2 linked regions of the Undibacterium sp. KW1 genome follow. The protein of the gene in region 1 interacts with the protein of each later gene in a pairwise test. Links are inferred from orthologs where the notes say so. Each region holds a gene or a part of one and is shown on either strand. Other genes may lie near its edges.

Region 1 (17,459 bases):
GAGCTGGTCGCCCTGATCTAGTCAGTCAGCAACATTTCTCCACCCCTAACCAAGGAGATGAAAGTGGCTGAGACCCCTTCTGCACTGCAATGCCAGGTACCTGAATTTTCCGCCGCAATGACTGGCGACAAAGCGTTTAAATTAAGTAACTACATTGGTAAAAATATCATTATTTATTTTTACCCAAAAGACAACACCCCAGGCTGTACTACGGAAAGTATCGCCTTCCGTGATCTCCACCCACAATTTCAGCTAGCCAATGCTGTCGTTTTTGGTATCAGCCGTGACAGTCTGCGCTCTCACGAAGGCTTTAAGAGCAAGTTAGGTCTGCCTTTCGAGTTGATTTCTGATCCTGATGAAACCCTGTGTCTGTTGTTCAACGTGATGAAAATGAAGAACATGTATGGCAAACAGGTACGTGGCATCGAGCGCAGCACATTTGTGATTGACGGCAACGGTAAATTAGTGAAAGAATGGCGTGGAGTCAAAGTAGCAGGACACGTAGATGAAGTACTCGAATTTGTGAGCGCCCAAACTTAATTGAACTCTCCAGAATTACTCTTGATAAAAGCCGCGAAAGACAGTGCCAGCAGCAATGTTGGTATGTCCTCAGCGGCTTTTAACTTTTCAGCTCTCACTTTTTGATTGAGGTTTTCATGCCATTGCCAAAAATGCCGACCAAACCAGCAGCACTGCTTTCACCCAAGGATTTTCCGAAGGCAGAAAAAGGCAAACCAGCCAAAACAATAAAATCCGCAACGCCAGAGAAAATCAAAGCTATTGATGTCGCCCCGGCACCACAAAGAAAGAAAATCGCAACGGTTCCCGCTGTTGTGAGCAAACCTGTTGCAGGGAAACCGGTACCGGCAGCCATCGCCAAAAGCTTGCCTGTCGTTGCTGCCAGCAAGGCCAAAACCCATGACAGCCGGGTCAAGTCAGGTACCAGCCGTGCTGCGGATAAATCTGGCACGACCAAATTGTTTGTACTGGACACCAACGTCCTGATGCATGATCCATCATCGCTATTCCGTTTTGAAGAGCATGATGTCTACCTGCCTATGATCACGCTGGAAGAATTGGATGATCATAAAAAAGGCATGTCCGAGGTCGCCCGCAATGCACGTCAGGTATCACGCTCGCTGGATGCCCTGGTAGGTGATATCGATCATCACGATATAGAAAAAGGCATCTTGCTGTCCAAGCTGGGCAACAAGGATGCCAAGGGTCATCTGTACTTCCAGACCAAGCTGCAAAGCGCCGACTTGCCGGTTGGTCTGCCTAAAGGTAAGGCAGATAACCAGATACTTGGTGTAGTCCGTGCGCTGGAAACAGAAATGCCGGGCCGCCCTGTGGTACTGGTGTCAAAAGACATCAACATGCGTATCAAGGCGCGCGCCATGGGCTTGCCTGCCGAAGATTACTTCAATGACCATGTATTGGAAGATTCTGATCTGCTGTATTCCGGCATCGTGCAGTTGCCTGATGACTTCTGGAACAAGCATGGCAAGGGTATAGAAACCTGGCAAGAAAACCGCAATGGCCTGAGCACAACTTTTTACCGCATTACCGGCCCTGTCATCCCATCCCTGCTGGTGAATCAGTTTGTGTATCTGGAGCCCAAGAATGGTGAAGCATCTTTCTATGGCCAGGTCAGGCAGATCAATGGCAAGACTGCGGTACTGCAAACCTTGCGTGACTATGGCCATGTCAAGCATAGTGTCTGGGGCATCACCTCACGCAACCGCGAGCAAAACTTTGCATTGAATCTCTTGATGGACCCGGAATGCGATTTCGTTACCCTGCTGGGTCAGGCTGGTACAGGCAAGACCTTGCTCGCTTTGGCTGCAGGTCTGGCACAAGTGCTGGAAACCAAAACCTATAATGAAATCATCGTCACGCGCGTTACTGTGCCTGTAGGTGAAGACATAGGTTTCCTGCCAGGTACAGAGGAAGAAAAAATGTCGCCATGGATGGGCGCTTTTGACGACAATCTGGAAGTGCTCAACAAGTCTGATAATGATGCCGGTGACTGGGGTCGTGCCGCCACTCAGGATTTGATACGTTCGAAGATCAAGATCAAGTCCCTGAACTTCATGCGTGGCCGTACTTTCGTCAATAAATTCCTCATCATCGACGAAGCGCAGAACTTGACACCCAAACAGGTCAAGACCTTGGTAACACGCGCGGGCCCCGGCACCAAGATCATCTGCCTGGGTAATATTGCCCAGATCGATACGCCTTACCTGACTGAAGGCTCCAGCGGTCTGACTTATGTTGTAGACAGATTCAAAGGCTGGGCGCATAGCGGCCATGTAACACTGGCTCGCGGTGAACGTTCACGTCTGGCAGATCACGCGAGCGAGATTTTGTGATCGAACTCGCGCAGTAAAAAACGCAACAAATAAAAAAGGCGCATTCAATATTGAATGCGCCTTTTTTCATCTTAATCAGCTTGAATCAGAATAGAGAGCAAGCTGACATCCGAATATTATTTCCACTCACCACGCAACTCGCTGACTTTTTCCTGTAGCGTTTGTGGCGTCACATCCTGAGGCTGCATAACGTCGCCCACGACCAGTTCCAGTTTGGAAAATGGTCCGCGACGGAATGCGCGTCCGAATGAATTGCTTTTATCCCTTGAAAATACACTGCCCCATAGCCCACGCAAAGCCAGTGGATAAACCGGAACGGGGCTACGTTCCAGTATTTTCATAATCCCGCCTTTGAATTCATTCAGTTCACCTGTGGCGGTCAATTTACCCTCCGGGAAAATGCAGACCAGATCACCTTCATGCAAAGCCTGGGCTACGTCAATAAATGATTTCTCCATCAACCACGGGTCTTCTTTAGCCGGTGCAATCGGGATGGCCTTGGCAGTACGGAATACCCAGGACAGGAAAGGTATTTTAAATATCCGGTGATCCATGACAAAGCGTACCGGCCTCGGGCTTGATGCCATGATGACGATGGCATCCATGTAGCTGACATGATTACAGACGAGGATGCCCGCACCTTCATCGGGTATCCGCTCAGTGTTGATAGATTTGACCTTGTAGATAGTGTGTATCAACAGCCAGGCAATAAAGCGCATCAGGAATTCTGGCACCAGGCTGAAGATATAGATCGCCACGATGGCATTCAGGATGGCTGTTGCCATGAAGATTTGCGGTATCGTGAAGCCTTTTTCCAGCATGGCTACTGCCGACAAGGAGGCTACCACCATGAACAGAGCGTTCAGGATGTTCATGCCTGCTATTGTGCGTGACAAATGCTTTGGATCGCAGCGTGTCTGTATCAAGGCAAACAAAGGCACGATGTATAAGCCGCCAAAAATACCTATCATCGTGATATCGAACAGAATGTGCAAACTGCCAGCCTGCTTGATGAAATCCATTGCGCCAACAGTTGCCACATTGGTATAGCTCAGACTGGATAAATACAAATCAAAACCAAATACCGACAAACCTATGGCACCAAACGGCACCAGACCAATTTCCACCTTATGACCAGACAGTTTTTCACATAACAAAGAACCAGCACCTATACCGAAAGAGAATATAGTCAGCAAAAGCACGAAGACGCTATGGTCGCCATGCAGGTAATTTTTGGCATACAAAGGGAATTGTGCCAATACGATGGCACCATAGAACCAGAACCAGGAATTACCCAGCAAGGATAAAAATACAGGACGGTTCTGTTTGCTAAAGCTGATGTTCCTGATGGTTTCAGTCGCCGGGTTCCAGTTGATTTTCAATTCTGGCGCAGGGGCTGGCGAATCAGGGATACGCAATGCAGTCAGGTAACCCACGATAGCAACAACTATCGCGCCCCCTGCTACCAACTCAGTACCCCATGGCTTGTGTACGACCAGCATGGCGCCCAAAATTTCACCAAGCAAGATACCGACAAAGGTACCCATTTCTATCAGACCATTGCCTCCTACCAGCTCATCTGTCTTCAGATGCTGGGGCAAGTAGGCATATTTGACAGGACCAAACAAGGTGGAATGTATGCCCATGCCGCAAACAGCGGCAATCAAAAGCCATAAATTATGTGTTTGCCAGCCAACTGCAGCAACCAGCATGATGCCGATTTCGAGCAACTTGACATTGCGGGCCATACGACCTTTTTCAAACTTGTCGGCCAGTTGACCTGAGGTTGCTGAGAACAGCACGAAGGGTAAAATGAATAAGCCTGGTATCAGGTTATTCAGCAAGCCGACATCCATATTCGTCCAGGACAATGCGTCATAGGTCAGTATGGTCAGCAAGGCCGTCTTGAATACATTGTCATTGAATGCGCCAAGAAATTGCGTCCAGAAGAAAGGGGCAAAACGACGCTGTGACAGCAAGGTAAACTGGCTATGTTGGCTCATGGATGTTGTCTGCTACCTGAAAATTAAGATTAAAACCGCAAGAATTGTAACTTACCCAAGTCTGAATTGAGTAAAAACCATGTGCACCGTCAGGAAAGAAAAAAATCAATTGCTTTTTGCACTGGTAATATCTGGCAACTTTCTTGTGCTGCTGTCTGCAAGGCACTCTCCAACAAAGCGGGTGTTGTCCCCCATGGCCCCGGTGTTTCACTGACTTCATGGCTGTATAAGATCAACCAGCCACCTGTTGAGGCAGTGTGTTTGATCAAAGCACCAATCTCATCCTGATTGTTGTTGGCTGAGTACAGGGCCTGCGCACGCAATGCTGACAAGTCGGCACGCCCAGTCTGCGTGCCACCACCGGTAATGCGGTTATATGAGAAGCGTTTGGTTGCTGCCAGTTTGCTACTCAGGTCATAGGCACCAAAAGGAAAAGCAAAACCGTGATTAGCGATATTGTTCTGCTTAAAAAAAGCCTGATTGCGTTCCCAGTCAGCTACTAAAAAATCGGAAGTAGCATTGGCGCAATTGGTGTGCGAGTAGGTGTGACAACCAATTTCATGCTCATTTTGCAACAAACGCTGCAAGTCCTCGACGCTATGACAAGGCTGATTTTGCTCGACACCATCAGTCAGGCTGCCACATATATAGAAAGTACCGCGTGCCTGGTATAACTCCAGCAACATGGCACCCTGATGGCAGGCACTGGCTGGTACATCATCAAAACTGAAACTGACCACCCCCCTACCCTTATTGAGTGGCAACCAGCGATTTGCTGCGTGGCGCGCCGCGAAGCGGCTTAATTTTTGTGTCAGCCCCATGATCAGCGCAAACTATCCGAGGCGCTAAGGGAATGCTGGTAGCGTTTCAAACCCATACGCGAATTACTCCCCGGCAAATTTTCATAGGTATATTCCAGACCCAGTTTAATCACGGCCTGCTTCAGATTAACACCATCAGATTCACGCTGGACTTTTTCATAAAAACTGTCCAGCACCATACGGAAACCCCTCTCAAACTCATAAGCCCCACCCAAACCGACGCGTATCAATTTCTCCTTGCGCGATGTGCCATCGGCCAGTGTCGCCAGGCGTGGCACCAAAACATTGTCGCTATTTTGAAAAAGCGTAGAGAAATTCATCTGCGATTTGTCTGAATACTTCCACTGTGCATCAAAGCGTAATGCCTTGCTCAGCACATAGACGACAGTGCGGTCAACAATGGTAAAAGGCCGGTCCCACAACTGCAAATCCAGGCGCAGTTTTGGTGAATAATGATAGGTACCACGCAATAAAATATTCGACAAATTGGTGTCGCGTTCTGTCAGCACATCGTACTTGCGTTTGATCACCCCCAGATGCGCACTGGTAACAGACTTGCTGCTGTAACGCCATTCAGCATCGAGAAAGACCTCTGACTCTTTATATGCCTTATCCAGGTCGGCAATATCCTGCTCATTACGGTCCGGGAAATTCGTTTCCGACAAACGTGTCCCGATTTCAACACTTGATCCGGTTGGAGAGTAGTAGCGCCCACTCAATTGCCTGCCACGCTCGTCAAAGTTATATAGCTGATTCAGGGGCAAATCATAATTCAGGCCAGCCCTGTCCAGACTGGCATTCAAGGACCATTCATCAGTCAGTTTAAAATTAACATTGGCAGAAGCACGTTTTTGGTGCGAGATATCTTTATCTGTGAGACTGCCATTGATGTATTGAAATAATCTGTCTTCTTTACCCGCAGTGATTTGGCCATTAATAATCTGTCCTGCTGCCCATTGGAGCGTGGCATCGCCTGCAGTCAGGTGGTGATCGAGTTCTTTATAGTTTTTATAATGCCGGTTACCTAGCGAGCCAGTCAGTATCAGGCGGGTACGGTCCGATAGAATGGTGATGATGGCGCCAGCCCGCACATCGGTGCCGGTTATGCTATCGCGATTACGAAACTTTTTGTCGTCGGCAACGCCAGGCTGACCTGACTGCTCACCTTGCCCCTGGTCACCTTGATCAGGCTGTGTGGGCTTGGCTGTCTGCTCGTAAAAGCGAAACGGATTACTGTCGCTGGTCAGCGAAGTTTCCAGTTGCAACACCAGCTCTACTGTATCTGCCGCATACACAGCCGATGTAGGTAATGCGAGCACAGATAACAGACCAAGCATGACCCAGCCACCTGGTCCGGTAGAAAAATGAGCTATGGAAAACGCAGGATCACGTCTCCTGAAATTCATTTTGCTGGTTTTTCGCATGCCATTTCTATTGTTGTTGCAAGCCGCGTTCAGTCAAACGGAAAACACGGTCACAGCGACCGGCCAACTCCGCATCATGGGTAACAATCACAAATGCCGTACCCAGAGTTTGCGATAATTCCAGCATCAAGGCAAACACCTGTTGTGCTGTACTACCGTCGAGGTTACCTGTAGGCTCATCTGCCAACACGCAGGCAGGCTGGGTTACCAGAGCGCGCGCCAAAGCCACACGCTGTCTTTCACCGCCAGACAATTCACCAGGAACGTGCTTGAGTCTATGACCAAGGCCCACTTTTTCCAAAATTGCCTGTGCTACTTTTTGCGCTTCACTTCTTGCCATGCGACGGATGATAAGAGGCATGGCCACATTGTCCAGCGCAGAAAACTCAGGCAACAGATGGTGAAACTGATAGACAAAGCCCAGCGCATGATTGCGCAACTCTCCGCGCGCGGTCTCATTCAGACTGGCAAAATCCTTGCCCTGCAAGGTAACCGTTCCTTTGCTTGGGGTATCAAGTCCGCCCAGCAAATGCAATAAAGTAGATTTGCCGCAACCAGATGCACCGACGATGGCGATTCGCTCACCCTTGTAGATGCTCAGATTGATTTCATTCAGGACATTGACAGATTCCAGCCCTTGCGAAAACGTCTTACCCAGGCCGCTGCAGGATAAAATCATTTCTTGTTTATTCTTTTCTTGATTCAATACTTGATCATTCATAACGCAATGCCTCCGCAGGTTTCACGCGCGAAGCACGCCAGCTAGGATAGATAGTGGCCAGCATGGCCAGAATTAAAGCGACACTACCAATAGTCAGCACGTCAAACAACTGCACATCCGATGGCAGTTTACTGATGACATACACTTCTTTGGACAGCAGTTGTATACCCAATATGCTTTCTATGAAAGGCACGATGACGTCAATATTAAGAGAGATCAGCAGGCCAAGCCCCACACCAGACAGCGTACCGAGGCAACCAACGATGGTGCCTTGTATCACGAATATTTTCATGATCGATGAAGGTGCCGCCCCCAGGGTGCGCAAGATGGCAATATCAGCCTGCTTGTCTGTGACCGTCATGACCAGAGTAGAAACCAGGTTAAACGCAGCCACGGCGATGATCAGGGTCAGGATGATAAACATCATGGTTTTTTCTGCTTTTACGGCAGCGAAATACACCTTGTTCTGTTGTGACCAATCACGGATCAGCAAATCGCCTGACAAAGTGCGCGACAACTCCAGCGCTACCTGTGGTGCCTTGAGCATCTCCTTGATGCGCAGACGCAGGCCGGATGGCGAATTAAGGCGGAAGAATTTTTGCGCATCTTCTATGTGCATGAATGCCATGCCAGAATCATATTCGTAGTGCCCAGCCTCAAATATGCCGACGACATTAAAGGCTTTCAGGCGAGGAACAACGCCCGCAGGCGTCATCTGCCCCTCGGGCGCAGCCAGGGTAATTTTTTCGCCTATGCGTACCCGCAAACTGTTGGCCAGTGCAGATCCCAGTACGATATTGAATTCGCCAGGCTTGAGGTCTGCCCATTTGCCATACTTGATTTTGCTAGCGACATCCGAGACCTTGGGTTCTTCTTCAGGCAAGATGCCTCTGATAATAACGCCGCGCATGACATCTTCACGGATGATCATGGCCTGACCATCGACATAGGGAGCGGTTCCCGTGACAGCAGGATTTTTTTGCACTTCCAGCGCTGTTGAACGCCAGTCAGGCAAGGCACCGCTGGCATCAAAGACTTCGACGTGGGCCAGTACGGACAACATGCGGTCCCGTACTTCTTTCTGGAACCCGTTCATGACTGAAATGACAACAATCATGGCTGCCACGCCCAGCCCGATACCTGCCATCGAGATTAGCGAGATAAAGGAAATAAAACCATTACGACCACTACGCCGGCCAGCACGCGTATACCGCAAGCCAACCAGCCATTCAAAAGAGAGATTTTTCACTGCATTTACACTTGTTGTGAAGGCAGCCAGCAGTTTGCCACACGTTTGCCATACAATACAGCACTATGAACCATTTAGAATTGATAATCCCCTTCGGGATTCCGCCAGCAAGCCTTGCCAAAGACCTGTTAAAAGAAATGCACACCCCTGGTTTAGCCAGGCTAATCGCTTGCGCAGGCAGTGCCCGGACGCAGACGACAGACGATTTCTCGCGCGCACTCAGCTATGAATACTGGCTTGCAGGCCAATTTCCTCCCGCAGATAAAGCAAATAGTCCGGCGATAGCCTGGAACCGCATGCAAGCATATGGCCTGAGGCCTGAAGCCGGAAACTGGTACGTCTTGCAGCCTGTCCACATCCATATTGCCCGTGATCATCTGGTACTGACAGATCAGCGGCAACTAAATATCAGCGAAACCGAATCCCGTCCATTATTTGAAATGGCTAAAGCAAGTTGCGAAGAAATGGGCTTGCAAATCTTGTTTGGCGATGCACAAACCTGGTTTTTACGTGCTGATGAATGGGCAGGTCTGCTAACGGCCACAGTAGATGCCGCTTGCGGTCACAATATTGATATATGGATGCCAAAAGGCGAGTTTGAGCGTCCCTGGCGCAAACTGCAAAATGAAATACAGATGCAGTGGTTCACCCATGACATCAATGCTCAGCGTGAAATGCGCGGTGCCAAAGTCATCAATTCTGTTTGGATATCCGGCGGTGCGCAGAATCTTGATCCAGCGCTAAAGCAAGTCAGTACCGCTAAGGAGTACGCCCAGCATCTGTCTCAGTCGCAGGGACAAGTACCAGTATTGCTCAACAATCTATGCGAAGCTGCCATCAATAGCGACTGGGCTCTATGGCTGGACAATATGCACGAACTGGATAAAAACTGGTTTTCCCCTCTGGTAGCAGGTCTGCGGAATAAGCAAATCACCAGCCTGAAACTCAATTTCAGCGATGCGCACAAGATCGCCAGCTTTGACCTGACGCCCTGGTCCTTGCGTAAATTTTGGGTCAAACCCTCATTACATCATTTATTTTCGATTTCATGACACGCATTACAGTACGCCCCTGCCCTTTCCGTGAATCTGAAATGTTGCGCCAGAATGGCTTGCACCCTGTACTGGCACGTCTATACGCATCACGCGGTGCAACAGGTGAAAAAGAACTCAGCACAGAATTGAATGCCATGTTGCCGCCTGCCGGGCTCTTGCACATAGACCAGGCTGCAAAGTTTTTAGCCGACGCAATTGCACAAAACAAAAAACTCGTCATCGTCGCCGATTACGACTGCGATGGTGCGACTGCCTGTGCGGTAGGCTTGCGCGGCCTGCGCATGCTGGGGGCAAATGTCGATTACATCGTCCCGAATCGTTTTGAATATGGTTATGGCCTGACACCAGAAATCGTTGCGCTAACACAAAAAGAAAAGTCGCCAGACGTCATCGTCACTGTCGATAACGGCATTGCCAGTGTGGATGGTGTGGCAGCGGCCAATGCCCAGGGCATAGCCGTGGTCGTCACCGATCACCATTTGCCTGGTGATCATTTGCCGGATGCTGCTGTCATCGTCAATCCAAATCAGCCTGAATGCGGCTTTCCCAGCAAGAACCTGGCCGGTGTAGGCGTCATGTTTTATGTCTTGCTGGCTTTGCGGGCAGAACTACGCCAGCGCGGCGTGTTCGACCAGCAAAATCAACCCAAGCTTGATACTTTACTGGATCTGGTTGCGCTAGGTACGGTTGCTGACGTGGTTAAACTGGATGCCAATAACCGCATCCTGGTGGCGCAAGGCCTGAAGCGCATGCGCGCTGGCCGGATGTGTGCGGGCATAGCTGCACTATTCCGCGTAGCTGGTCGCGAACCACACAATGCCAGCCCTTTTGATCTTGGCTTCGCTCTTGGCCCCAGACTCAACGCTGCTGGTCGTCTGGCTGACATGGCCCTGGGCATAGAATGCCTGACCACGGATGACGAAGGCCGCGCCTGGCAAATCGCGCAGGAATTAAACAGCATCAATGCTGACCGCAAAGACATAGAACGTGAAATGCAGGATGTGGCGCTGCTTCACCTGGATGACTTCCAGCCACAAGATAGCAATACCATTACCGTGTTTGATGAAGGCTGGCATCAGGGTGTCATTGGTATCGTCGCCTCGCGCCTGAAAGACAAGTTTTATCGCCCCACGATTACCTTTGCACCTGGAGGCGAGGGATTGATCAAAGGTTCGGGTCGTTCCATACCAGGCTTTCATTTGCGTGATGCGCTTGATCTGGTATCCAAGCACGCACCCAGCCTGATACAAAAATTTGGTGGTCATGCAATGGCAGCAGGTCTGACCTTGCGGTCTGAAGACTTCCCGACATTCCAGCAGGCTTTTGAAGCCGTAGGAAAAAGCTGGTTACAGGCACACCAGCTTGAGCGGGTGGTAGAAACTGATGGCCCACTGGAAGAGGCCTATTACACGACAGACTTTATCCGCCTGCTGGATACGCAAGTATGGGGGCAAGGTTTCCCTCCCCCCATATTTTGCGATGACTTTAAACTGATATCGCAGAGAATATTAAAAGAGCGCCATTTAAAACTGGTGCTGGAGAAAAACAAGCTGCGCTATGATGCAATCTGGTTTGGCCATACCGACACCCTGCCTGAAAACGTCCACGTTGCCTTCAGGCTCGATGCCAATGAATACAATGGTGTCACCAGAGTACAGTTAATGGTGGAGCACATAGATTAACGCCGTATTGGTGGCACTCAATTTACTGAAGCAAGAAACCCTGGATGTGGCAGGCTAGCAAAGCCAGGTTGCGCTCCAGTTTGCTGGTAGCCACCGTCGTATCTTCATCAGGTATCTCCATACTGTGATTACCTTCCAGCACGACAATTTTGAATCGTGCTGCCATGGGCCCGGCAAACTCCCGCAGAGTATCGAGTTCGCAATAAGGATCTGCATTCCCGGCCAGCATAAGAACTGGCCTTTTTTCTAGCTCAGCGCAGGGATAATTCTGTTTCACCAGGCTGAGTTCATCCCCTCCAGATTTGTCTGCCACACATAAGGGCGTCAATAGCACACAGCTTTTCACAGCAGGCTGTTGCTGAAAAAAGCGCCAGGCGACTATGGAGCCAAAAGATTTCCCTGCGATCGAAATATTCTGCTGTTGTATGCGCCCATCATTGGTTGCCAGGCGCAACACTGATGTCATGTCCTGCAACTCCGGTATTAAATCTGCTAAAGGCTGTCCACGGGCCGCGTCAGAAGTATAAAAAGACCAGTTGAATCTGAATACAGCAAAACCTTGCAACAGCAAGTGATGGGCTACTTGTGCCATGACTGGCCGGTGCATGTCATAGCGCAGACCTGGTGCCAATATCACTGCAGGAAACGGACCAGACCCTGCCGGAAACTCTGCGATAACATCGGGGATTATGTCATCCGACCAGTTGATTTTTTCTAAGTCAGTATGCATGAACCGCTGAGATGAATAGTGAAGTGCATTGTTTTTGTAAATTGCTTATACCTGAAACGCATATCGATTTTGACGGCACAAGCAATCTTTTGGTTCCGCGCAAAAAAAGTGAAAAAATTTATTCTCTACTATGCATCATATTTGCAACACTGAGCAAATCTTCTTTGTAAGAGATTGCATTCCATGGTGGCTATGTGATTTGTCGATTTTGTTTTCAAAATTTTCTTCGGCCTTGTAACAAAAAAATACAAATCTTATCGAATTACTGCACAATACAAAAATCTGTGCGGGTCTGCTATGGCACAATCGTTTTGTCGTTTTTACTGGTATTTATTCACTGTGGAGAGTCTGGATGAAAAAAGGTAATTGGTTATTGAAGACTGGCACGTTGGTTGTGATTGGCGCTTTTGCAGGTTTGCATGCAGGCGCGGCAATGGCCGCCAAGACTTTGGTTTTTTGCTCTGAAGGTAGTCCAGAAGGTTTTAATCCCCAGTTCTTTACCACAGGCACCACGGCGGATGCTGGCTCAGTGCCCATGTATAACCGTTTGGTGGAAATGGAAACCGGCACCACCAATATCACTCCTGCACTGGCAGAATCCTGGGATATTTCTGCAGATGGACTGACCTATACCTTCAAGCTGCGCAAAGGTGTCAAGTTCCACAGCAATGCCAAGTTCAAACCCAGCCGCGACCTCAATGCCGACGATATACTTTTCAGCTTCTATCGCATGGCAGATGAAAATCATCCCTTCCATAAGAACACGCCAGGTCAAACCTATGCCTACTTCCAGGATCTGGGTATTAACAAAATAGTTGATAAACTCGAAAAAGTCGATGACCTGACCGTACGTTTTAAACTCAAGCGTCAGGAAGCGCCTTTTCTCGCCACGCTGACGATGGATTTCATGTCTGTTCATTCAGCTGAATATGCGCAGAAAATGAAGGCAGCAGGAACACCAGAACTGATCGATAAGGAAATCATAGGCACAGGTGCCTTCCAGTTCGTCTCCTATCAAAAAGATGCCATCATCCGCTACAAGGCACATGATGGTTATTGGGATGGACGTCCGAAAATCGATAATCTGATTTACGCAATCACGCCGGATGCGTCGGTGCGTTACGCCAAACTCAAAGCAGGCGAATGCCATGTCATGGCCTTGCCAAAACCGGCAGATGTGGAATTGATGAAGAGCGACCCAAATATCAAACTGTTGTCACAACAAGGTTTGAATATTGGTTACGTCGGCTTCAACGTCGAGAAAAAACCCTTCGATAACAAGCTGGTGCGCCAGGCTTTGAATCTGGCTGTAGATCGTGCATCGATATTGAAATCCGTCTATGCGGGTACGGGTCAAATCGCCAAAAACGTTATCCCGCCTACGATGTGGTCGTATAACGATAAGATAAAGGAATATCCTTACGACATCGCCCAGGCAAAAGATTTGCTGGCAAAAGCTGGTTATGCAAATGGCCTGGAAGTTGAACTCTGGTATTTGCCTGTATCCCGCCCCTACAACCCGGACGGCAAACGTATGGCTGAGTTGATACAGGCAGACTGGGCAAAAATTGGCGTCAAAACCAAGCTGACAACTTACGAATGGACAGAGTATAAAAAGCGCAGCAAGACTGGCGAGCAACATGCCATGATGTTTGGCTGGTCCGGCGACAATGGCGACCCGGATAATTTCTTTGAGCCAATTTTGGGATGCGAAGCTGTCAAAGGTGGCGGCAATATTCCAAGATGGTGCAATAAGGATTATGAAGAACTGATCCAGAAAGCCAAATTGACACCTAAGCAGTCTGAAAGGGCCAAGCTTTACGAAAAAGCGCAAGAAATAGTCAGGGAAGAAGCGCCTTTATTGCTGCTGGCACATTCTTTGCGTTATACACCGGTACGCAAAAATGTAATTGGCTTCAAGATGGATTCAACTGCCCATCATTACTTTAAAAAAGTAGATTTGGATAAATAAGTACTGCTTACTGGTGAACAACACGTGGCACCAATTTTGCTGAACAATTGCAATTTGGTGCCATCGTTGTATCTGCTTGCTGCTTTTTCAGTCTTTATGATGCTGTTTGTAGGCTTGTCTTAAAAAAAGGTTTTTCGATGCTGGGTTTTATTCTCCGACGCCTGGGTGTAGTCATCCCTACTTTCCTTGGCATCACGCTGCTGGTTTTTTCTTTGATACATCTGATACCCGGCAATGTCGTCGAAGCCATGACAGGTGAGCGCGGCATGGATGCAGAACGCTATGCCAGTCTCATGCATTTGTATGGGTTGGATCAACCTTTGTACCAGCAGTATTTTTCTTATCTGGGCAAAGTTCTGCAAGGCGATCTGGGTCGTTCCATCATCACCCAGGAACTGGTCAGCAAAGAATTTTTTACCCTGTTCCCGGCAACGCTGGAATTATCGCTATGCGCGATTATTTTTGCGGTTGTGCTTGGATTGCCAGCGGGCATATTGGCCGCCCTGAAGCGCAATAGCTTTCTTGATTACTCTGTCATGGGAGCATCCCTGACTGGTTATTCCATGCCTATCTTCTGGTGGGCGCTTTTGCTCATCCTGATGTTTTCTGTGACCCTGGGCTGGACGCCAGTGTCTGGCCGTATCGATATTCTGTTTGACCTGCCGCATGTGACTGGCCTGATGCTGATCGATAGCCTGCTGTCAGGTGAAGAAGGTGCTTTCAAATCAGCCGTCATGCATCTGATCTTGCCGGCGATTGCACTTGGCACAATTCCACTTGCCGTGATTGCCCGCATGACCCGCTCTGCCATGCTGGAAGTACTCAAGGAAGATTATGTGCGTACTGCTCGTGCCAAAGGCATGTCATGGATGCGGGTAGTCTGGGTGCATGCCTTGCGTAATGCACTTATCCCTGTCATTACGGTCATCGGCATGCAAGTCGGCACCTTGCTGGCTGGTGCCATTTTGACTGAAACCATCTTCTCCTGGCCAGGTATAGGCAAGTGGTTGATCGAAGCGATACAAAGGCGTGATTACCCGACCGTGCAGGGTGGGATATTACTGATCGCCACCATCGTCATCACCGTCAACCTGATTGTCGATGTGTTGTATGGCGTGATCAATCCGCGCATACGCCATTAATGTGATGTCCAATTTCACTCATCGTTTAAAAGACTTGATCGCAGAATTATGAGCAATACCAATTTACCTGCAAATACCGTAGCTGCTACCGCAAGCTTGTCGCCACCACATCCCTTGATTGAGTTCTGGCATTACTTCAAGCAAAACCGCGGTGCCGTCATCGGCCTCGTGCTGGTTGGCATAATGAGTTTATGCGCCCTGTTCGCGGAATGGATAGCACCACATTCCGCCATAGAACAGTTTCGCGAATCCACATTGGTGCCGCCCGCATGGACAGCAACGGGCAGTAGTAAATTCATACTTGGCACTGATCCGGTTGGTCGCGATATCTTGTCCCGCCTCATTCATGGCTCACGCTTGTCGCTGTTTATAGGCCTGGTCTCTGTCACCCTGTCCATGGGCGTGGGTGTGACCCTGGGTCTGATCGCCGGTTTTTCACGTAGCTGGACCGGGCGCTTTGCTCGCATGCTGGAAACGATCATTGTGCGCTTCATGGATATCCTGCAAGCCCTGCCCAGTCTGTTGCTGGCAATCGCAGTCGTCGCGATACTCGGCCCCGGCCTGATGAATGCCATGTATGCCATTGCCATCGTCCTCATGCCTTCGTATGCCAGGTTAACGCGTGCAGCAGTCAGTGGTGAGCTGAACAAGGATTATGTCAATGCCTCACGCATAGCTGGAGCGGGCAACTTGCGTTTGATGTTTAATTGCGTGCTGCCCAACTGCGCGGCTCCTATCATTGTGCAGGCTACGCTGGGATTTTCCACGGCGATACTGGATGCGGCAGCACTAGGCTTCCTGGGTCTTGGCGCGCAGCCGCCAACACCAGAATGGGGCTCTATGCTGGCCAGTGCCATGGAATTTATACAAAGTGCCTGGTGGGTGGTCACCTTCCCTGGTCTGGCTATTCTGATTTCCGTACTAGCCTTTAACCTCATGGGTGATGGCTTGCGCGATGCACTGGATCCCAAGTTAAAACGCTGAGCAAAGATTCAACATGAAACCATTATTGGATATTAAAAATTTACGCGTTGAATTTGGCTCGGAAGCTCAGCCATTCAAGGCAGTTGATGGTCTTGATCTGTTCATAGAACAAGGTGAAGTGGTTGGCATCGTCGGTGAATCAGGCTCAGGCAAGAGTGTCACCTCACTGGCCTTGATGGGGCTGATCGATTTCCCTGGACGTGTGCGGGCAGACCAGATGGAATTTGATGGCCGCGATCTGCTGAAGATGAAGGACAAGGAAAGACGGCAATTGCTTGGCAAGGATATTGCCATGATCTTCCAGGACCCCATGACCAGCCTGAATCCTTGCTACACCGTGGCTTTTCAGTTGATGGAAACCTTGCGTCTGCATCAGGGCGGCAAGGAAAAGGACTTGCGCGCCAAGGCGCTGGCTTTATTGAAGCAGGTTGATATCCCTGACCCGGAAAGGCGCATGAACGCCTATCCCCACCAACTATCGGGCGGCATGAGCCAGCGCGTCATGGTGGCTATCGCCATTGCCTGCAACCCACGCCTGCTGATAGCGGATGAACCTACCACTGCGCTGGACGTTACTGTACAAGCGCAAATGCTAGAATTATTACTGCAATTGCAGCGTGAACGTGGCATGGCCCTGATGCTCATCACCCATGATCTGGCCGTCGTTGCCCAGACTGCGAAACGCGTTGTGGTCATGTATGCAGGCCAGGTTCTGGAAACTGGTACCGTGCCAGAAATATTCGATGCCCCCAAACACCCTTACACCCAGGCTCTGCTGGCAGCCCTGCCCGAACATAATCTGGGTAAAGCACGCCTGCAAACCATACCGGGTGTAGTACCAGGTTTGTATGACAGGCCAACAGGCTGCCTGCTCTCACCGCGATGCAGTTATGCGACAGAGCGCTGCCAAACTGATAGACCACAATTACAAGGACAGGCAAATGCCCGGGTGCGTTGCCATTTCCCTCTGGATGCGCAAGGTGTGCCGGGTAATGGATGGCAAGCACCACAAATTGATCAGGCAGCATGATGCAAAATACCACGACTACCCCTGTTTTACTGGAAGCAAAGAACCTGGCCAAGCATTACGCTGTGTCGCAAGGTTTTCTCAAACCCAAAGCGCTGGCAAAAGCACTGGATGGCGTCTCATTCCAGCTGACTGCTGGCAAAACCCTGGCGGTGGTGGGCGAATCAGGTTGTGGCAAATCTACCCTCGCCCGCCAGGTCACCATGATAGAAACGCCTAGCAGCGGCGAGTTGTGGATGGGCGGAAAGAATATTGCCCACGCTGACAAGCTCACACT
Region 2 (13,019 bases), 3.4 Mb from region 1 along the record:
TCTGAGACTGGCCTTTTAAAAGAAATCAGCTTTGATCCTGTCCATATGGATATGCTGGCCAGCCGCACAGGTATAGATATTTCCAGTCTGACGACAGAGTTGTTAACGCTGGAACTAAGCGGACAGCTGGAAGCTTTGCCGGGTGGCTATTACCGCCGACTTGCCTGATTGATATTTGATGACAAATTGGCAGGGGCTTGTTTGAAATCGCTGCAAAGGCTACAGTAGCAGTATGTTTGATATACTTGTTTACCTCTACGAAACCTATTACCGTCCGGATGCCTGTCCTGACACGGCCGCGCTGACTAAAAAATTGTCCGCTGTTGGCTTTCCTGAGGATGAAATTTCCGAAGCCCTGAGCTGGCTCACTGGTCTGGCCGTGAATACGGCAGAGCCAACTGCGGCTGCCCCCGTTTCCAAGGGCTTCAGGATTTATGCCGAGCAAGAAATTGTTGCCCTGGGTACGCCAGCCCTGGGTTTTATACAATTTCTTGAATCTGCCGGGCTGCTGAATGCCAATCAACGCGAAATCGTGATTGAGAGGGCATTAGTTGTCAATGAATCACCCCTGCCTCTGGATAAGCTGCGCATCATCGTACTGATGATGCTGTGGAGCCAGGGCGCCGAGCCTGACATGCTGATGTTTGATGAGTTATTGTTGTCAGATGACGACAACACAGGCAGGCTTTTGCACTAATCATTTCCTAAATGGAATTTTTATGACAAAAATCGCGCATAGATTGCGGTTTTTCGTCTATCACGTTTAACATTCCCCGCAAATTTAGGTTAGTCTTACGCTTATTTTGCGAAATGTTGCCTATTAGACATTGGCAACCACGCTTTACACTATTCGAGAATCCCGAAATGACAAAAACGCTCATCATTGCCGAAAAACCCTCTGTCGCTAATGACATAGCGAAAGCGCTGGGTGGCTTCACCAAGCATGATGATTATTTTGAATCAGACAATTATGTACTGTCGTCAGCCGTAGGCCATTTGCTGGAAATCACCGTCCCAGAAGAATACGATGTCAAGCGTGGCAAATGGAGCTTTACCCATCTGCCGATGATCCCTCCGCATTTTGCCCTGAACCCGATTGCCAAGACTGAATCACGCCTGAAGGTATTGAACAAGCTGATCAAGCGCAAGGATGTCACTGGCCTGATTAACGCATGTGACGCGGGCCGCGAAGGTGAGTTGATTTTCCGTCTGATTGCCCAGAATGCCAAGGCCAAGCAGCCAATCAGCCGTCTGTGGCTGCAATCCATGACCACTGGTGCGATACGCGATGGCTTCCAGAAATTGCGCAGCGATGCAGAAATGATGCCTCTGGCCGATGCAGCCCGTTGCCGTTCCGAGGCAGACTGGCTGATCGGCATCAATGGTACCCGCGCCATGACGGCCTTCAATTCCAAGGAAGGTGGCTTTTACCTGACTACCGTTGGCCGCGTGCAGACGCCAACCTTGTCCATCGTGGTAGAGCGCGAAGAAAAGATCAAAAAATTTGTTTCCCGCGATTATTGGGAAGTAAAAGCAGAATTTGTCTGTGCTGCCGGAATTTATGAAGGCCGCTGGCAAGACCACCAGTTCAAGAAAGACGAACACGATCCTGAGAAAAAGGCTGAGCGCCTGTGGAGCAAGGCCGCTGCCGAATCCATTGTGGCCGCCTGCCGTAACCGCCAGGGCAGTGTCACCGAAGAATCCAAACCAGCGACGCAAATCGCGCCAGCCCTGTTTGACCTGACCAGTTTGCAGCGCGAGGCCAATGCCCGTTTCGGCTTTTCTGCCAAGAATACCCTGGGTCTGGCCCAGGCCTTGTATGAAAAGCACAAGGTACTGACTTACCCGCGTACTGATTCCCGCCATTTGCCAGAAGATTATCTGCCTACGGTGAAAGAGACTCTGAGCACCATCTCTGAGACCAATAATTATCATCAGTTCGCTTCGCAGATATTGAAAAACAACTGGGTCAAGCCGAACAAACGCATCTTTGATAATACCAAGATCAGTGATCACTTTGCGATTATCCCCACTGGCCTGGCACCAAAGAATTTGTCTGAACCTGAGCAAAAGCTGTATGACCTGGTAACGCGCCGTTTCCTTGCGGTGTTCTTCCCGGCGGCAGAATTCCAGGTAACGACCCGTATCACTGAAGTATCTGGCCATCAGTTCAAGACTGAAGGCAAGGTCATGACCAGCGCTGGCTGGCTGGCGATTTACGGCAAGGATGGCCTGGAAGAAAAAGACGGCGAAAGCAAGGGCACCTTGGTACCAGTGGCCAAAGGTGAGAAGGTCCTGACAGAGCAGATTACTGCGAATGGCCTGGTCACCAAACCGCCTGCACGCTATAGCGAGGCGACTTTGTTGTCTGCCATGGAAGGCGCTGGCAAACTGGTCGATGATGGTGACTTGCGTGAAGCCATGGCAGGCAAGGGCCTGGGCACACCAGCCACTCGTGCTGCCATCATCGAGGGTTTGCTGAACGAGAAGTATCTGCTGCGCGAAGGCCGTGAAATGATGCCTACCGCCAAAGCCTTCCAGTTGATGACCTTGCTGCGCGGTTTGGGGGTCGATGAATTGACCTCGCCTGAACTGACCGGCGAGTGGGAATATAAATTGTCGCAAATGGAAAAAGGCAAGATCAGCCGTGAAGAATTCATGCGCGAAATTGCCCAGATGACCCAGATCATCGTCAAGCGCGCCAAGGAATACGATAACGACACCATCCCTGGTGATTATGCGACCCTGCATACACCTTGCCCCAACTGTGGCGGCGTGGTCAAAGAGAATTACCGTCGTTTCGCCTGTACCAAGTGCGAATTCTCGATGAGCAAGACACCAGGCAGCCGCCAGTTTGAAGTGGCTGAAGTGGAAGAATTACTGGCCAAGCGTGAAATAGGCCCGCTGCAAGGCTTCCGTTCCAAGATGGGACGCCCATTTGCAGCCATCCTGAAGATCGTACCAGACACTGAACACAGTAATTTGAAGCTGGAATTTGATTTTGGCCAAAACCAGGACGAAGGTGAAGATGGAGAATCGGTCGATTTTTCCGAACAAACTTCGCTCGGACCTTGTCCAAAATGTGGTAGCGGAGTTTATGAAATGGGCCTGGCCTATGTCTGTGAAAAAACCATGGCCAAACCCAAGGCTTGCGATTTCCGCAGTGGCCGTATTATCCTGCAACAAGAGATACTGCCTGAGCAAATGGGTAAATTGTTGAATGATGGCAAGACAGACTTGTTGCCAGGCTTTATTTCACAACGTACCCGCCGCCCGTTCAAGGCTTTCCTCGTGCGCGGCAAGGATGGCAAGGTCAGTTTTGAATTTGAAGAGCGCAAGGCCAAGGCCCCGGCTGCTGGCAAATCCAAGGCCAAGGCCGAGCCAGATGCAGAAGCCGCAGTTGCAGTGAAAGCCAAGGCAGCCCCGGCAAAAAAAGCCGTAGTCAGGAAAAAGAAGGCAGCCTGAACTTTGATCTTGCCTGAATCAGAGTAAGTGCCACGCCGAAAGTGCCTGACCTGGCACTTTCCTGGCAGAGTCCGTCATTTTCGCGTATTGTTAAAAGGTGATTTTCTAGATATAGGGTGCACATGGCCGCAAACGAGTCCTTATCCAGTGCTCGCGCTGAATTTACTCATGCATTTAATCATGCAGTACCCGGCATTCTGCCCGAAGCTTTGGAAGCATTGCTGACCAAGGCGAATTACAGCGGTACTTCATCGGCTGACAAAAGCCGCATTGTCAATGCACGTGCCATCCTGCCAGAAAAATGGGATGCCATTTCCCGTGCCATGCCTGTCCATCTGGTGCAATTGCTGGATCGCAGTATCACTACGGCTTATAGCACTTTCCGGCCCGCCTCTGCCTTGGGCAAAGCGACTGAGCTGGCCTTGCTCGATTCTTCCACCTTCGAGACCACGCTGCGCTTTAATGAAATGACGCAGAATTTCCGCGACAAGGCAGGACAAGCCTTGCTGGATTTGAATATACGTATTGCGGTCTTGTTTGGGCAAGATGACATACGCGAGAGGGAAAACCCCTTCCGGCCTTATTTGCTGGCACGCTGTATTTTCCTGGCGGTAGAAGAACAGAAATTATCGCAAGAAAACGAAGCCATCCTCATCGAGCAGCTCGGTGAAACCTTTGCCTCCACCATGGCTGGCATCTATGAAGCGGCCAATTCTGCACTCGAACGCCAAGGTATCAGTGCCAACCTGGCACTCAAGATCAGCAAGGCACCTGAATCACTGCAGACTCGCAGCCCGGCCGCTGGCGGGCAAGGTGGCTACGGTGGTACAGGTGGCCCCGGCGGTGCCGGAGCTGGGGGCGGGCAAGGTGCTTACTCCACCATGCAGGCCGGTGTGTTCCCTGGTGCGCAGGCAGGTCAGGGACAGGCCCAGGTACAGAACCAGGGCGCATTCCCAGCGGCGCAACAAACATCCATGGCCAGCCCCGGCGTGCGCCTTGAGCAATTATTCCAGACCGTACGCGGCAAACCGCTGTCACTGCCTGCCGCGACTCCCGTACTTGCACAACATGCAGGCGGCATGCAGGCGGCAGTACCCAATCCCTATGCTGACATGCCATCGCCAGGCAGTCCCCCCGCCAATGCCGGGCCAGCCTGGCTGAGTGGCGACAGGGCACTGGGTGGTGTATTGAGACAGGCTTTTGGCGAAGTCTCTCCCGTCAGCCAGCACAGGGATAAACATAGCGAAGGCGCCATTCCGTTTACTGCCAGGGAGAATCCCCAGAGCAGTTCACCCCAGGCAGGTGCTCAGGCACGCACTGGCCAATTTGCCCATTCTGGTTTAGCAGCTTCGGCAGGCCCGCGTAGCAATGATCTTATACAGGTGCCAGCTGCCCTGGTCGCCTCGCATCTGCAGAATATAGAAAGCCAGTTAAAGCAAAGGGTGGAAGCACAAGCCCTGCCGCCAGAAATGAGCATGGGTTTGTCAAAGGTCCTGGGGCAAATGCACAAGGTCATGGTGCCTGACAGTTCAGCCATGAAGGATGAAAAGGGCGAAATCCGTAATCTGATACGCGAACACAAGGACGCCTTGTACAGTCTGGCCAAGGATACTGAAGAACAGATGTGCATAGACCTGGTTGCCATGCTGTTTGAAGTCATGCTCTGTGATGAACTGGTGCCCTTTAATATACGTATCAGCCTGGGACGTCTGCAATTCCTGATCCTGCAACTGGCCCTGAAAGAAAAAAATCTGCTCAGTGATGGCAAACATCCGGCCCGTCTTTTATTGAACCGGATTTGCTCGATCGCCTATAGTGCCCAGCAAATCGGTGATGTCGATAACCACGTAACAGAAGAAATTGCCCGCATCATCAAGACCCTGATGCGGCATGACAGTGATGTACCAGAATTGTTTTCACGCATACAGAACAGGTTTGAAACCTTTATTTCCCGTGAATTGCGTACCAATAACCAGCACATACACCGCACCGTAAAAGCCCTGGGTGAAGCCGAGATCCGTTTCATGCGCTTCGCCTGCATCGCTGTGGCGATCAACAAGGCCATGCCCAAAGTGAATGTGGAGATGTCGTTCCGCAGCTTCCTCAGGAAAGAATGGGTCAGGGCGATAGAAGCGGCTGAAAGAACCGATGCTCTGCTGGCCAGGCGTTATCGCCTGTTGGTACCGGACTTGTTGTGGAGTGTTTCCCCCAAACTCGATAACGACGACCGCAACCTGCTCTCGTCCATGCTGCCTACCATGGTGGGTACACTGCGCCATGGCATGGACCTGATGGAACTGGAAAAATCCAGGCAACAAAAGCTATTGAACTGGCTGGCAGAAGCCCATGCCCAGGCCCTGCGCCCGGCAGCAGACAGCAAAAAACCGCAAGGTCTGAGCCTGCCTGCCATGCATGAACGCTTTGAACAATTTACCAATCAACCAGATACGATAGAGCATTCCGAAGTTCATCATTATGAATTTGCCAGGGAGATTTATCAGCAAGGCGTGTTCGCGGAACTGGGTTTGCATACCAGGATGCTGGACAAGGAAGTGCAGAGGCCTGAGCTGCCAACTGAAACGGCGATTGTTGCTGATGCACCTGCTGAGCCTGAGCTCAATCCAGCCTATCTTGAGCGTATAGTCTGCGGTGCTCTGATCGATATCAAAACCGAGAAGCTCAATGCCAAAGCCTGTTTGCGCTGGGTAGATCCGAATCTGATGTATGTCGTGCTGAGTCTCAAAGGGGAGGACTTCCCTGCGGTACTCAGCATACGCGTCCTGTGTCAATTGCTGGATACAGCCAGACTGCGATTTGTTGAAGACGAGCCCTTGTTTGAACGCGCCATCCACACACTGCTCAGATCTGCTGATGAAGTTGATAATGTGCGGGTATAAGACCCGCACATTTCAGACTGATCGTTTTGCTTAGAACGTGTTTACGATCTGTAGCGAGCGAGCGTCAGCGGGTTGAAGAGCAGCGCATGAGGCCCGATCACGCTCGCGCAGTAAGATCGCAAACATGTTCTTAGTCGTCGGTACTATCGATGTCCGGCTCAAAGAAACACCACTTCGCCTGCGGCCAGTTGCTTTGTATGCCGTCTTCCACTTCATTGATGGCAGTAATCAACGCCTGGTCAGAACCCTGGGGGCGCATTTTTGCCTGTACTGCGATCATCAACTGTTCACCCCATTGCAAGGTAATCAAATTGATGACGTGATCAACATGCGGATGGCTTTCTATATGAGCACGTATTGCCTCATTGACTTCTGGCGCAGCAGACTCACCGGTAATCATGGCCTTGACTTCCCTGATGACAAAGAATGCCACCGCCATCAAGAGTACACCCACGACGATAGAGCCTATCGCATCCCAGATCGGGTTGCCGGTTACTACTGACAGCACCACCGCAACAAAAGCCACAGCCAGGCCAGCCAGGGCAGCGATATCTTCACCCGCCACCACCATCAATTCAGACTGACGGGTCTCGCGGAACCAGCGAAAGAAAGACTTGCCACCGGCTATCTTGCGTATCTCCAGCATTGCCCCATACAGTGAAAAGGCTTCCAGGGCGACAGAAATACCCAGCACCACCAGAGCAACAATAGGGTTCTTCAGTGGCTCAGGATGTTTCAGGCGCTCCACGCCCTCCAGAACAGAAAACGCACCACCCAAAAAGAACAACAACAAAGCCACCATCATTGCCCAGAAATAAACGACACGCCCATAGCCCATGGGGTGAGATGCATCTGGTGCCCGCTTGGCCTCCTTCAAACCCACCAGCAAGAAGATCTGGTTGATACAGTCAGCCGTGGAATGGATCGCCTCTGCGAGCATGGCCCCCGATGCCGTAAAGATGGCCGCGCCAAACTTAGCCAGGGCAATACCGCCATTGGCACCCAGCGCATAAAAAATCGCCTTGGTAGAACCTTCTGAATTCGCAGACATGAGAATAATTAAAAGTGAGAAAAACCTAACCTTACTTGATTTCTCTGCAAATAATCAATCAGGTATTCTGAATGTTTGCCTTTGCAGAATTTGTTTTTGGTGGATACATATATAGAGGGCTGTTTGTCCCGATAAATTCTTTCAGCCATGAGGCGATGCAGATATGTCGCGAAGCCGTAAAACTCCTTCCCTTTCAAGGAGATGGCGTCGGGGTTTCACAAAGCCTGCTTTGCGCCGACAGAATCCAAGCCGCCTGTGAGCGGCGCAGTGGAGGGCTTAGGGTGAGGATGAGTTCCGGTCGATCAGCGAAATCAACGCTATATAGATAGCCCTCGAACCCGTCGCTCCTGCGCAAGCAGGAGCCCAGCGTCGCCCGGTGCTAATCCGTAAAGCGCATTACGAAGCAATACGCCCCCCTCAAAAAATCAATAGGTGCGCGCAGCGCACCTATTGATTTTGCCTTTCTATAAACGGCCTAAATAATTTACGCCAGGGTCTTGCAAAGGGGAGGGGAAGTTTGCTATAGTTCGCCTCCCGCTGAAGAGCGGGTGAGAAATGAAGCAAAGCTGGAGATTGAGCGGAGAAGTTAAAAGCTGCGGAAAGATCTGGTTGCTGTGAATAGTTTGCAACAGTTTAGCTAGTTCGCAAGAACGAAACAAAACGAAATGAGTTGCAGGTGTTGACAGCGGCGAATAAGTGCTTCATAATCTCGTTTCTCTGCTGCTGACGCACACAACGCTGCGACGCAAAACTGGATGAATAAGTAGTCCGGTTAGGTAGAAAAGATTTAGGTTCTTTAACAATTAACAGTCAATAAATGTGGGCACTTGGTGAAGCGCACCATTCGATCTAGGTTGAATGGAATGCTTAAATAATATAGCAAGTGTTCACAAGAAATAACAAAGCAAGACGATGATTCAGAGATGAGTCATTGAACTGTCAGTATTTTGAGTGAGCGATGTGTCAGTCACATGACACAGTTCAGAAATGAACACAAAACAGAGATTAAACTGAAGAGTTTGATCCTGGCTCAGATTGAACGCTGGCGGCATGCCTTACACATGCAAGTCGAACGGCAGCGCGGGGCAACCTGGCGGCGAGTGGCGAACGGGTGAGTAATATATCGGAACATACCCTAGAGTGGGGGATAACGTAGCGAAAGTTACGCTAATACCGCATACGATCTAAGGATGAAAGCGGGGGATCGCAAGACCTCGTGCTCATGGAGTGGCCGATATCTGATTAGCTAGTTGGTAGGGTAAAAGCCTACCAAGGCGACGATCAGTAGCTGGTTTGAGAGAACGACCAGCCACACTGGAACTGAGACACGGTCCAGACTCCTACGGGAGGCAGCAGTGGGGAATTTTGGACAATGGGGGCAACCCTGATCCAGCAATGCCGCGTGAGTGAAGAAGGCCCTCGGGTTGTAAAGCTCTTTTGTCAGGGAAGAAACGGTGTTTCCTAATACGGAATGCTAATGACGGTACCTGAAGAATAAGCACCGGCTAACTACGTGCCAGCAGCCGCGGTAATACGTAGGGTGCAAGCGTTAATCGGAATTACTGGGCGTAAAGCGTGCGCAGGCGGTTTTATAAGTCTGATGTGAAATCCCCGGGCTCAACCTGGGAACTGCATTGGAGACTGTAAGGCTAGAGTGTGTCAGAGGGGGGTAGAATTCCACGTGTAGCAGTGAAATGCGTAGATATGTGGAGGAATACCGATGGCGAAGGCAGCCCCCTGGGATAACACTGACGCTCATGCACGAAAGCGTGGGGAGCAAACAGGATTAGATACCCTGGTAGTCCACGCCCTAAACGATGTCTACTAGTTGTCGGGTCTTAATTGACTTGGTAACGCAGCTAACGCGTGAAGTAGACCGCCTGGGGAGTACGGTCGCAAGATTAAAACTCAAAGGAATTGACGGGGACCCGCACAAGCGGTGGATGATGTGGATTAATTCGATGCAACGCGAAAAACCTTACCTACCCTTGACATGGAAGGAATCCCGAAGAGATTTGGGAGTGCTCGAAAGAGAACCTTTACACAGGTGCTGCATGGCTGTCGTCAGCTCGTGTCGTGAGATGTTGGGTTAAGTCCCGCAACGAGCGCAACCCTTGTCATTAGTTGCTACGAAAGGGCACTCTAATGAGACTGCCGGTGACAAACCGGAGGAAGGTGGGGATGACGTCAAGTCCTCATGGCCCTTATGGGTAGGGCTTCACACGTCATACAATGGTACATACAGAGGGCCGCCAACCCGCGAGGGGGAGCTAATCCCAGAAAGTGTATCGTAGTCCGGATTGTAGTCTGCAACTCGACTACATGAAGTTGGAATCGCTAGTAATCGCGGATCAGCATGTCGCGGTGAATACGTTCCCGGGTCTTGTACACACCGCCCGTCACACCATGGGAGCGGGTTCTGCCAGAAGTAGTTAGCTTAACCGCAAGGAGGGCGATTACCACGGCAGGGTTCGTGACTGGGGTGAAGTCGTAACAAGGTAGCCGTATCGGAAGGTGCGGCTGGATCACCTCCTTTCTAGAGTAGCGCGTAGTTAAGTGTCCACACTTATTGACTGTTAATGATAATGAACAGAGAACACAGGTAAGAGATCATGTTCCCGAAAAGGGGGATTAGCTCAGCTGGGAGAGCACCTGCTTTGCAAGCAGGGGGTCGTCGGTTCGATCCCGTCATCCTCCACCAAGATTCTGGTAGAAGTAATAGGAATCGGGTCTGTAGCTCAGTTGGTTAGAGCACCGTGTTGATAACGCGGGGGTCGTTGGTTCGAGCCCAACCAGACCCACCACAAGATCTCGACAGTGCAAACGTAAGTCAGTGCATAGTAAGAATAGAGCACAGAGATTTAGGTTTGTACTTTCAAAGCGAAAGACATAGTAATAAGTAGTTCTCGTTCTTTAACAATTTAGAAGAAGTAAAGTAGAAATAATCAAAATTATTTCTGTAAAGAGAGGTTGGTGAGTCAGCAATGACGAGCTAATCGAATTTATGGAAGGGTTGTGATTGTATCGAACAAACATAGTATTAAAAAGCGAGTTTGAAAAAGCTGTCGAAAGACAAGTTTTAGAAAAAATCAAATTCCTTGAGATACGGCAAACGCTAAAGTAATACTCATAAGTAGTAAAGAACTATAACCGGTTTTTGGTGATGAACCTGGGATTGAAGAGATTCGATAACAGACACCAGAAGCTAACGTTATAGGGACAAGTGACTAAGTGCACATGGTGGATGCCTTGGCGATATCAGGCGATGAAGGACGTAGTAGCTTGCGATAAGCTGCGGGGAGTGAGCAAACACACATTGATCCGCAGATTTCCGAATGGGGAAACCCGGCCGTAAGGTCATTGCAACCTGAATACATAGGGTTGCAAAGCGAACGTGGCGAACTGAAACATCTAAGTAGCTACAGGAAAAGAAATCAACCGAGATTCCCAAAGTAGTGGCGAGCGAAATGGGAAGAGCCTGCAAGATTTAGCATCTTTGATAATAAAACGGATTGGAAACTCCGGCCATAGAGGGTGATAGCCCCGTATATGAAATCATCGGTGTGGAACTAAGTTTGCGACAAGTAGGGCGGGACACGAGAAATCCTGTCTGAACATGGGGGACCATCCTCCAAGGCTAAATACTCGATATCGACCGATAGTGAACCAGTACCGTGAGGGAAAGGCGAAAAGAACCCCGGGAGGGGAGTGAAATAGAACCTGAAACCGTGTGCATACAAACAGTAGGAGCGGACTTGTTCCGTGACTGCGTACCTTTTGTATAATGGGTCAGCGACTTACATTCAGTGGCAAGGTTAACCGCATAGGGAAGCCGTAGAGAAATCGAGTCCGAATAGGGCGAATCAGTCGCTGGGTGTAGACCCGAAACCAAGTGATCTACTCATGGCCAGGTTGAAGGTGCGGTAACACGCACTGGAGGACCGAACCCACTAATGTTGAAAAATTAGGGGATGAGCTGTGGGTAGGGGTGAAAGGCTAAACAAACTTGGAAATAGCTGGTTCTCTCCGAAAACTATTTAGGTAGTGCCTCAAGTATCACCGACGGGGGTAGAGCACTGTTATGGCTAGGGGTCATCGCGACTTACCAAACCATTGCAAACTCCGAATACCGTTGAGTGCGAGCTTGGGAGACAGACATCGGGTGCTAACGTCCGGTGTCAAGAGGGAAACAACCCAGACCGCCAGCTAAGGTCCCAAAGTATAGCTAAGTGGAAAACGAAGTGGGAAGGCTAAAACAGTCAGGAGGTTGGCTTAGAAGCAGCCACCCTTTAAAGAAAGCGTAATAGCTCACTGATCGAGTCGTCCTGCGCGGAAGATGTAACGGGGCTAAGCTATACACCGAAGCTGCGGATATCCTTATGGATATGGTAGGAGAGCGTTCTGTAAGCCTGCGAAGGTGACTTGTAAAGGTTGCTGGAGGTATCAGAAGTGCGAATGCTGACATGAGTAGCGATAATGGGGGTGAAAAGCCTCCACGCCGTAAGCCCAAGGTTTCCTGTTCAACGTTCATCGGAGCAGGGTGAGTCGGCCCCTAAGGCGAGGCAGAGATGCGTAGCTGATGGGAAGCAGGTTAATATTCCTGCACCGTCGTATGATGCGATGGGGGGACGGATCGCGGAAGGTTGTCCGACTGTTGGAATAGTCGGTTTTTAACCTGGAGAAGGCTGTTAGGCAAATCCGGCAGCGTAATTCAAGGGGTTGAGACGAGTGAATTAATTCACGAAGCAATCGGAAGTGGTTCCAAGAAAAGCCTCTAAGCTTCAGTCATACGAGACCGTACCGCAAACCGACACAGGTGGGCGAGATGAGTATTCTAAGGCGCTTGAGAGAACTCGGGAGAAGGAACTCGGCAAATTGGTACCGTAACTTCGGGATAAGGTACGCCCTTGTAGTTTGACTGCCCTGCGGCAGAAGGACGAAGGGGTTGCAATAAACTGGTGGCTGCGACTGTTTAATAAAAACACAGCACTCTGCAAACACGAAAGTGGACGTATAGGGTGTGACGCCTGCCCGGTGCTGGAAGATTAAATGATGGGGTGCAAGCTCTTGATTGAAGTCCCAGTAAACGGCGGCCGTAACTATAACGGTCCTAAGGTAGCGAAATTCCTTGTCGGGTAAGTTCCGACCTGCACGAATGGCGTAACGATGGCCACACTGTCTCCTCCCGAGACTCAGCGAAGTTGAAATGTTTGTGATGATGCAATCTACCCGCGGCTAGACGGAAAGACCCCATGAACCTTTACTGTAGCTTTGCATTGGACTTTGAATCGATCTGTGTAGGATAGGTGGGAGGCTTTGAAGCGTGGACGCCAGTTTGCGTGGAGCCATCCTTGAAATACCACCCTGGTTTATTTGAGGTTCTAACCTTGGCCCGTTATCCGGGTCGGGGACAGTGCATGGTAGGCAGTTTGACTGGGGCGGTCTCCTCCCAAAGTGTAACGGAGGAGTTCGAAGGTACGCTAGGTACGGTCGGACATCGTGCTAATAGTGCAATGGCATAAGCGTGCTTAACTGCGAGACTGACAAGTCGAGCAGGTACGAAAGTAGGACATAGTGATCCGGTGGTTCTGTATGGAAGGGCCATC

What was found.
Region 2: the proteins of recJ (region 1) and UNDKW_RS27205 interact in binary tests that used the Escherichia coli proteins (3 or more experiments, as listed by UniProt). The link is inferred for Undibacterium sp. KW1 from one-to-one orthologs.

Annotation. Positions count from the first base shown.
Region 1 is NZ_AP018439.1:2,631,280-2,648,738, reverse strand. What follows is about bases 8,984-11,982. They hold recJ (single-stranded-DNA-specific exonuclease RecJ), read left to right. Parts: upstream 8,984-9,638; coding sequence 9,639-11,327; downstream 11,328-11,982. Other genes in these bases: UNDKW_RS11890 (alpha/beta hydrolase), read right to left, coding at 11,350-11,982; UNDKW_RS11900 (hypothetical protein), read left to right, coding at 8,984-9,642. Also shown: UNDKW_RS11940 (polysaccharide deacetylase family protein), read left to right, coding at 1-21; UNDKW_RS11935 (peroxiredoxin), read left to right, coding at 58-540; UNDKW_RS11930 (PhoH family protein), read left to right, coding at 657-2,372; UNDKW_RS11925 (MFS transporter), read right to left, coding at 2,489-4,375; UNDKW_RS11920 (polysaccharide deacetylase family protein), read right to left, coding at 4,465-5,196; UNDKW_RS11915 (hypothetical protein), read right to left, coding at 5,199-6,620; lipoprotein-releasing ABC transporter ATP-binding protein LolD, read right to left, coding at 6,628-7,341; UNDKW_RS11905 (lipoprotein-releasing ABC transporter permease subunit), read right to left, coding at 7,334-8,590; more of UNDKW_RS11900, read left to right, coding at 8,728-8,983; more of UNDKW_RS11890, read right to left, coding at 11,983-12,057; UNDKW_RS11885 (ABC transporter substrate-binding protein), read left to right, coding at 12,410-14,029; UNDKW_RS11880 (ABC transporter permease subunit), read left to right, coding at 14,167-15,171; UNDKW_RS11875 (ABC transporter permease subunit), read left to right, coding at 15,220-16,155; UNDKW_RS11870 (oligopeptide/dipeptide ABC transporter ATP-binding protein), read left to right, coding at 16,169-17,185; UNDKW_RS11865 (peptide ABC transporter ATP-binding protein), read left to right, coding at 17,185-17,459. UniProt on the Escherichia coli protein: Single-stranded-DNA-specific exonuclease.
Region 2 is NZ_AP018439.1:6,007,638-6,020,656, reverse strand. What follows is about bases 495-3,665. They hold UNDKW_RS27205 (DNA topoisomerase III), read left to right. Parts: upstream 495-864; coding sequence 865-3,465; downstream 3,466-3,665. Other genes in these bases: UNDKW_RS27200 (DUF1631 family protein), read left to right, coding at 3,588-3,665; UNDKW_RS27210 (DUF494 family protein), read left to right, coding at 495-697. Outside these bases: DNA-processing protein DprA, read left to right, coding at 1-168; more of UNDKW_RS27210, read left to right, coding at 233-494; more of UNDKW_RS27200, read left to right, coding at 3,666-6,362; UNDKW_RS27195 (cation diffusion facilitator family transporter), read right to left, coding at 6,493-7,413.